4 regions of the Clostridium kluyveri DSM 555 genome follow, and region 3 is predicted to be linked to each of the others. Evidence: riboswitches for the same ligand, from Rfam matches in the RefSeq annotation. Region 3 holds a riboswitch; each other region holds the start of a gene.
What was found. A riboswitch is a leader RNA that binds a small molecule or an ion and turns the genes downstream of it on or off. The one in region 3 is predicted to bind S-adenosylmethionine.
Positions count from the first base shown of each region.

Region 1: linked by a shared signal. The riboswitch ahead of CKL_RS14215 (MetQ/NlpA family ABC transporter substrate-binding protein) and the one ahead of CKL_RS02580 (NifB/NifX family molybdenum-iron cluster-binding protein) in region 3 are both predicted to bind S-adenosylmethionine.
Region 2: linked by a shared signal. The riboswitch ahead of CKL_RS04035 (methionine ABC transporter ATP-binding protein) and the one ahead of CKL_RS02580 (NifB/NifX family molybdenum-iron cluster-binding protein) in region 3 are both predicted to bind S-adenosylmethionine.
Region 4: linked by a shared signal. The riboswitch ahead of CKL_RS08860 (sulfate ABC transporter substrate-binding protein) and the one ahead of CKL_RS02580 (NifB/NifX family molybdenum-iron cluster-binding protein) in region 3 are both predicted to bind S-adenosylmethionine.

Region 1 is NC_009706.1:2,973,371-2,975,575, forward strand. Features, by position in the region: gene pdxR (MocR-like pyridoxine biosynthesis transcription factor PdxR) at 1-238, opposite strand, end outside; gene CKL_RS14215 (MetQ/NlpA family ABC transporter substrate-binding protein) at 403-1,218, opposite strand; SAM riboswitch class I at 1,296-1,401, opposite strand; gene CKL_RS14220 (D-alanine--D-alanine ligase) at 1,592-2,205, shown strand, end outside.
Region 2 is NC_009706.1:817,892-820,096, forward strand. Features, by position in the region: gene CKL_RS04025 (DUF4317 domain-containing protein) at 1-74, shown strand, start outside; gene CKL_RS04030 (acetate uptake transporter) at 124-741, opposite strand; SAM riboswitch class I at 976-1,080, shown strand; gene CKL_RS04035 (methionine ABC transporter ATP-binding protein) at 1,284-2,063, shown strand; gene CKL_RS04040 (methionine ABC transporter permease) at 2,060-2,205, shown strand, end outside.
Region 3 is NC_009706.1:502,454-504,658, reverse strand. Features, by position in the region: partial or broken gene CKL_RS19655 (PLP-dependent cysteine synthase family protein) at 39-710, opposite strand; gene CKL_RS02580 (NifB/NifX family molybdenum-iron cluster-binding protein) at 726-1,166, opposite strand; SAM riboswitch class I at 1,475-1,582, opposite strand; gene CKL_RS02575 (putative ABC transporter permease) at 1,916-2,205, opposite strand, start outside.
Region 4 is NC_009706.1:1,914,067-1,916,271, forward strand. Features, by position in the region: gene CKL_RS08860 (sulfate ABC transporter substrate-binding protein) at 1-969, opposite strand, end outside; SAM riboswitch class I at 1,248-1,356, opposite strand; gene CKL_RS08865 (ROK family protein) at 1,455-2,205, opposite strand, start outside.

The sequences.
Region 1 (2,205 bases), 1.5 Mb from region 3:
TCACATTTGAGACGAAAGTTCCTCTGCCCTTTTTCATGTATACAAAGCCTTCATCCTGTAAAAATTCGTAGGCACACATTATGGTATTTCTGCTTACATTAAACATGGACGCCATTTCTCTGGTAGAAGGGAGCTTTTCATCTCTTCTAAGAAGTCCTTTTAGTATCATATCTTTAATATAATCTTTTAACTGTATATATACAACCCTATCTTTATCTATTTTAATATTAGAGAACATAATAAATTTCACCTCAAATATATTTTTACACAATTACATAAATAAATAAAGAATAATACCTGTTTAAATGTTTAAAAGATATTATTCTCTATTCTATGAGGTGGTTTTAGTTAAAATTATCTATTTTCCCCTAAATTTATTTGGGTTTTCAGCATCAAATTCACTTAAAATGCAGGAACTATACTCCCTTTGTAATTTTCATTTATAAATTTTCTAATTTGTTCATCATTTACAGCTTTTGCTAATGCTTTTATATAAGGTTTATCCTTATCTTCCTTCTTAACTGCGATTATATTGGCATAAGGTGAATCTTTTGACTCTATGGCAATGGCATCTTTAGTTGGATTTAAATTTGCCTCCAATGCATAATTTGTATTTATAACTGCCCCATCCACATCTGCTAGTATCCTTGGAAGCTGTGGTGCATCAACCTCCTGTATATTTAAATTCTTTTTATTTTCAGTTATATCCAGTTTTGATATTGTATCCCCATCTTTTACTTTTATAAGTCCTTCTTTAGCCAATAATTTTAAAGCCCTAGCTCCATTTGTAGCATCATTTGGTATGGCAATTTGCGCTCCATCTTTCAACTCACTTAAACTTTTAATTTTACTTGAGTAAAATCCCATTGGTTCAATATGAACTTTAGCAACGTAAACTAAGTCTGTATTGTTCTTTTTATTAAACTCTTCTAAATATGGTATGTGCTGAAAGAAGTTTGCATCTATTTCCCCTGACTGTAATGCCTTATTTGGAGTTACATAATCTGTAAACTCAACTATTTCAAGATCATATCCTGCTTTTTTCAGTATAGGCTTAACTTTTTCAAGTATTTCCTTGTGAGGTTGTGGAGATGCCCCTATCTTTATAGTAGTTTTATCCTCACTTTTACTTGTACTTCCTTCACTTTTCTGTGTTCCACATCCAACTAATGCAAGAACAAATATTAATGATAAAATAACTGTTAGTACCCTTTTCATTCTTATTCCCCCTTATAATATTAAATTAAAAACAAATAAAACTCGAGGATAACCTCGAGCTAAAAACCTCAAACTATCCCCTATCTTTCAGCTTAAGCTGTAGGAATTAGCACCAATGTATTAAAAAACAATACTGGTTGCTGGGCTTCATAGGGCCAGTCCCTCCACCGCTCTTGATAAAGCTTGTATTAAATTCATAACTTACAGAATAAATTATAACACACAATAAAATAATGTCAATACCATTTTTTTAAAACCACTATCCCATATAAATACCACTGTTGTGGCTCTTTAACATTTAAATGAAAATGTATATTATTATATTAAAAGGCCCAATGCCTGAAAATAAAGTTCATTTTGGAGGAATTATGATATGAAAGTAGGAATTATAATGGGTGGGATATCTTCAGAAAGAGAAGTTTCCCTAAATTCAGGAAAATCCATAATAAACTATATGGATAAAAATAAATATGAAATAGTACCTATTGTTATAGATAAGAAAAATGATGTATTTGAAAAAGTAAAAGATATAGATTTTGCCTTTATTGCTCTTCATGGCAAATTTGGTGAGGATGGTATAATACAATCCGTTTTCCAAACCATGGATATACCTTATTCAGGCTGCAGCCCCTTAACCAGCGGCATCTGTATGGATAAGGACATAAGTAAGAAACTGCTATATTCTGCCAATATAAATACAGCAGAATGGATATGTATAAAATCCATAGAGAATATTGATTATGACTACTTAGAAAAGATGGGGTATCCTGTAGTTGTAAAACCAAATTCCGGTGGTTCAAGTGTAGCAACTACTATAATAGAAAAGAGTGAAGATATAGAAGAAGCTGCTCGTCTTGCCTTTAATTACGATGAGGAAGTTATGATTGAAAAATATATAGAAGGAGACGAAATAACTTGTTGTATATTAGACGGAACTGCCCTACCCATACTTGCCATAAAACCTAATAAGGGTTCTTTCTTTGATTA
Region 2 (2,205 bases), 320 kb from region 3:
TAATAGAACTTAAGGAGGATATGGTTATAGATGGATTCAATCTGGAAACAGAGAAAATAGAAGAATATATTTAAAAAGGATGTATTTTTAAATATACATCCTTTTGTAAACTTAATTATAATGTTATTTTTTAAATATACCAAAAGGTTTTCCTATAGGTAAGAATTCTCTTCCAAAGTGAGGATTTAATACAGCAGCAGCAGAACCGTAAAAAGCTGTAAGTGATGCCAATAATTCTGCAATTCCTGCCAGCTTATGGGAAAACTCTGGCAAAATGTCAAAAGAATTGAGTGACAGTCCTATAAATAAGAAAATTATAAAAAAGAAAACTGAAAATAATACCTTGTTAGTCTCAGCTGCACCTATGGTCATAAATATGGTGAATATTAAATATGCTATAAATGCAAAACCTAGCTGTTTTGGATCTACTGCCTCTGCAAGACCTTGTCCAAATGTACCGGCGTTAATCATCCATGACATACCTACTGCAAACCAGAATAGTGCAAAAGCTCCAAAAGCTGTTGTGCCGAAAGTATTTTGCCTTTTGGAATCATTAATACAAGCAAATAATTGAGCAAAGCCACCTAAAAATATTGCCCAGGGAATTACAAAAGAAGTGCCTTCAGTGATGCCAAGTTTCTGAGAGGAAGCTACTAAAGTTACAACAGCAAGTCCAAATAGCCCCAATGCGGATGGATCACAGTTAGCGATTTTGATGTGTTGAATTTCATTTGAATTCATGATAAGTCCCCCTTATAAGTTATATTTGTGAATTATTTCACATAAATAATTTATCAAAAAAAAATGCATTTGTAAAGTAAATTTTGAAATTTTATGAATTTAATTTTTTTTGCCCAAAGATAAATAAAATTATTCTATTTTCAGTAAATTAAAAGTTGTTAAATTTTATATTATAAAAATATTGACAATATATCTAAGCACTGATATACTAATTACTACAATATTAAATATCATAACTTATTAAGAGAGGCGGAGGGAAAGGCCCTATGAAGTCCGGCAACCAGCATTATGTAATGTATTGGTGCTAAATCCTGCAGCATTGTAGCTGAAAGATGAGGTAATCATTGAGGATGTAGACTCAGGGATTTACCCCCTGAGTTTTTATAATTTAATCAATCTAAAAGTTGACCAGAAAAACTGGAGACTGAATCTTAACTTTATAAAGTATAAGATTTAGTCTTTTTTGTTTTGATATATTTATTTAAATTAAAATAAGAAGTATATAGGTGAATGCTGGGTGTAAGGGGGTAAAGACCGATTATATGATAGATATAAGAAATTTAAATAAAACATTTAATACATCTAAGGGTAAAGTTGAAGTTTTAAAGGATATAAATCTTAAAGTTGAAAAAGGAGATATTTTTGGCATTATAGGATTTAGTGGGGCTGGAAAGTCTACTATGATACGATGCTTGAACAGACTTGAAGAACCTACTTCTGGAAGTATATTTATTGGAAATAACGATATTGTGGCTATGAATAAAGCTGAGCTTAGAGAAGCCAGAAAAAAAATTGGAATGATATTTCAAGATTTTAATTTATTTGATTCAATGAATGTATATAAAAATGTAGCGTTCCCTTTAAAAATAGCTGGTTACTCTGAAGAAAAAATAAAAAATAGAGTGTATGAAATATTAAATTTAGTGGAACTAAGTGATAAAGTAGACTTTTATCCTGCACAACTAAGTGGAGGTCAAAAGCAAAGAGTAGGTATAGCAAGGGCTCTAGCTAATGAACCAGATGTTTTATTAAGTGATGAAGCTACTTCTGCTTTAGATCCACAAACTACCTATTCTATATTGGAACTTTTAAGAGATATAAATAAAAAATTGAATTTAACTATATTACTTATAACTCATGAATTAGATGTTATTAAATATATATGCAATAATATGGCAGTAATTGAAAACGGCAGTATCGTAGAAACAGGAAGCACAAATTCAGTATTTTTGAATCCTAAAAGTAATACTGCAAAAAAATTTGTTAAAATAATGGCAAATCTCAGTGTGAATTCGGAATGCGCTGGAGGGGGGGTAATATGATTGATGATTTTAAAATATTTGTTCTAAAGGGATTATCGGAAACTATAGAAATGGTGATTATAGCTGGCAGTATAGCTTTACTTATAGGAATGCCACTTGGAATTATTCTTGTTGTTACTAGAAAAGGACATATTTTGGAGAA
Region 3 (2,205 bases):
CCTCCAATCTGCCATCTGGCTGACTAATATTTTATAATTTAAAATTGTATTTTATCCATTCTATCAAAGAGATCTGTAGACAGATATCTCTCTCCTGTATCAGGCAATAGAACTACCACATTTTTTCCTTTAAATTCTAGACGTTTTGCAATTTGTGGGGACCAGGTACTCCTCCAGATAAAACTGGCGAATCATATGGCTCTACTGCGATTATCTTTATATTAGGATTTTTTTCTTTTAATCCTTCACTAACCCCTGTAATTGTCCCTATTGCTGAGGTTGAAATGAATTTTCAATTTGAAAAGAAAGTTCTTCTGCCCTTCTTATTGCACCTTTCATTCCATCTTTTGCGGGTGTTAGTATTAGTTCAACATTTAATGCTTTCAATGGCTTTTTACGTTCATCACTCATACTTTCAGGCATGGTTATGATAATATGATATCTCTTTGCAGCAGCTACAAACGCTAGGCCAATTCCTGTATTACCACTTATAGGCTCAATAATTACAGTATCTTTATTTATTAATCCCTTTTCTTCAACATCTTCTATCATAGCTAGAGCAATACGATCTTTAACTGAACTTAGAGGATTAAAATATTCTAGTTTTGCAATTAAATTACCCCTTATTTTTTTTCTTTGTTATAGTCAGTCAACTGTAATAATGGTGTATTTCCCACCAATTCAGTTAACTTTGTAGAAAATCTGCCCATGTAATCACTCCCTATTTAATACCTTCTTCCTTGAAAAGAATTTATTTTCTGTTTTTTTATACCTTTCAATAATTTATGTTCATCACTTCTCTTGTAATATCTTATTATCGTTTTTAACGCCTCATCAAGTTTCATATTAATACCAAATACAGAAATGTTATTTTTCCCCAATTGCTTTTCTGAACTAGGTCCGCATCTACTACATAACAGGCATCTGCAATCAGAAATAGCTTCTATTTTTCTTTGAATCTTGGGATTAATGTTACCACAAGAATGTTTAGATGAACATAAACTACAATTCACACTATTCCTTTGATTTTTCTCAACTAATCTTTCTCCTAAATTCTCATAGGTTCCATCATCATTTACTTTTATTATGAAAAAAGAATTTGAAGCTCCAAAATGTTTATCAATGTTGACTCCATCTGTTGAAGCAACTGCAATATTATATCCCATAATACTTTCATCTCCTTCTTTGTTAATGTATTTAACACTCTAATTCATAAATTAAATATATTGGAAATCACCATATAATCCATATAGAAACTTTAAAAATAAAAGAAGCCATACTTTTCAAAAAGAGGCTATATTCTCCAATAAGAAAAATATAGCCTCTAGTTTCCTAGTCAACCATTTTAAAGTGAATCTTCTATGCTCTATAACATTTTCTACAAAAGTATTTTCTAGCTAACAAAAAAAGACTATAATTCCTATATAAGAAAAATAGCCTCTATTAACAAAACAATTTTATAAGATTTCTACTTTTCTTATCTTTCAGAGTATTAACACACTCTGTAGGAATTGACACCGATGCACAAAATGTCGGTTGTCGGACTTCATAGGGCCTATCCCTCCGCCGCTCTTGATAAGAATATACTGTATTAAGTTTCAGCCAATTTATTTTTTAAATATTTATAATAATCAATTATATGCTTATTATATTAATTATGTTTTATTATGTCAATACTAAATTTATAAAAACTACTGTAGAAGAGACACTAATTTTATTTATATTAAAAAATTTTTTTGCTGATTTTTTAATATAAAAGTGGAGCGCTGTAAACCACTTTAAAGAATAGTCCCACAGCACTCCATTTTCATCTAAAAGTTTATCACAAGTATAAAACATACTTTGTATTCTGATTAAGTTTAAATTGCTTTCTATATATTGTATACAACGCTTTCATAAATAGTTACAAATTTTATTATTTATATAAAAATAAGCGTTTGTAATTTGTTATAAGTTTCTCTGGCTTTTTTTCTCCAAAAAACTTATATCTTAAGTAATCATCAACATATATGTTAAATGGGACCAGTAAAAACCATATTACAGCATAAGGAATACATATCTGTCCCAAAATATTTCCCCAGATATTAGAATAATCCCATATTTCAAACTGAAGCCATATGTTTAAAATGACCCCTGAAACAAATTCCAATACTAAAATTATAAGGGTGCCTATTAAACATTGTTCCCACATCCTACGATTAGAAA
Region 4 (2,205 bases), 1.4 Mb from region 3:
ATCTATTGTAAATAAGTTAATTTTTGGAAATTGGTTTTCATATTTCTTAGCAATTTCCTCATCTCTAGGACGATAGTAATTCTTCGCAGCTATTTCCTGTCCTTCCTTCGAATACAGGTATTTCAAATATTCTTCAGCCACTTTTCTAGTACCTTTTTTATCTACTACTTTATCTACCACAGCTACTGGTGGTTCTGCAAGTATGCTCATAGAAGGCACAACTATATCAAACTTATCTTTTCCCAATTCTTTTACAGATAGGAAAGCTTCATTTTCCCAAGCTATAAGAACATCTCCAACTCCTCTTTCAACAAAAGTAGTTGTAGCACCTCTTGCACCTGAATCCAATACTGCCACATTTCCATATAACTTCTTCACAAATTCTTTTGCCTTATCCTGATCATTATTGTTTTGCTTTAAAGCATATCCCCATGCTGCAAGATAGTTCCACCTGGCACCACCGGATGTTTTGGGATTTGGCGTTACTATGGAAATTCCTTCATTTACAAGGTCATCCCAGTCTTTTATTTGTTTAGGATTGCCTTTTCTAACAAGAAATACTATAGTGGAGGTATAAGGAGAACTGTTATCTTCAAACTTCTTCTGCCATCCTTCATTAATTAGGCCCGCCTCTTGAATTGCATCTATATCGTAAGCCAATGCTAAAGTAGCAACATCTGCTTCCTGTCCTTCTATAATTGATCTTCCTTGTTTACCTGATCCACCATGAGATTGTTTTATTGTAACATCCTGTCCAGTCTTTTCTTTCCAATATTTAATAAAGGCTTTATTGTACTCCTGATATAATTCTCTTGTAGGATCATAAGAAACATTCAGAAGTTCAACTGATTTTTCACTTTTTGATGATCCCTCAGTATTAGTGGTACTTTGACTTCCGCATCCTGTAAAAGATGCCAGTATAAAAATACCAATCAATGAAATTAAAATGCTAAATTTAAATTTTTTCACAAAGAATCCCCCTTTAATTTAAAAAAGTTTTATTTTATCAAAATACTCATCAAAATCTAAGTATTTTAACTTAATACATAATTTATTCACAATTTTCTCGTTATTTTTTCAAGTCAAAATAATTTTGTCAGCATATACTTTTTGCTGTTTTGGTAAAAAGTATATAAGTCTTTGTTGTTTCATATTAAAATTTAATGCTAACTTAACCTCCTTTTTCTAGTCAGTCCAAATAAAAAACTTCCTATGGAGAGAACCCATAAGAAGCTGTATCCTATTGTCTCTCATCTTTCAGGTTATATTACCTGCTGGAATTAGCACCATTGAATGTAAATACATTCAGGTTGCCGGGCATCATAGGGCCAGTCCCTCCACCTCTCTTGATAAGAAGTTATTTAATTCATTTTTAATTTACGTACATAATATAACTTTTAAAATGCTTTGTCAACATAAAATTTTATTTATTATAATTTATCTTTTTATTTTTATTATATTTTACTGTCAATGCACCTTTCCAAAAGCAAAGCCGCAGCCCCTATTGAAATTGCATCCTCTTTAAAATATCCATCTCTTTTGAAAATAACCTTTTCAGGAACATATCTTACACATGTTTCATAAAATAAATTCGAATTAATTAAAGGTCCACTTAATATAACACAATTTAAATCCAATAAATCAATATAAAATTCCATACTTTTTCCCAATTTAGAGGCAGCATCAAAAATTATCTTTTCAGACAGTTCATTGTTTTTTTGAACTGAAAGGCATACCTTATTAAAATCAACATCTTGATTTGTATTTATAACCATATGCTCAAAAGCATATTCATTATCATCTGCTGTTTTTATAATTCTATCTTGTAAAATTGTCCCTTCCCTTACTCTCAATCCACAATTAAAATAAGCTAGATTTTTAAATTGTTTCCCACTGCCATATAAATACTCTGCAATAGCAGCTGAATTTGCACCATTTTCACTAACTATACTACATTTCAATTTTTTTTCAAGTATTTCGTCTATATTCACATCATTCCAGACATCTGTTTCAATTCCAAGTCCTACTCCAATAAGATCAATAAGCTCCAAACTTAATTCTATGTAAGCATCACTTATAATTCTTACAATTTTTTCCACAACTTCATTATATGAATTGGAAGAATTAACATAAAAACTCTTCTTGTAGAAAATTTCCATTCTTAAATTTACTATGGAAACTTGTACATGAGTTTTAGATATATCT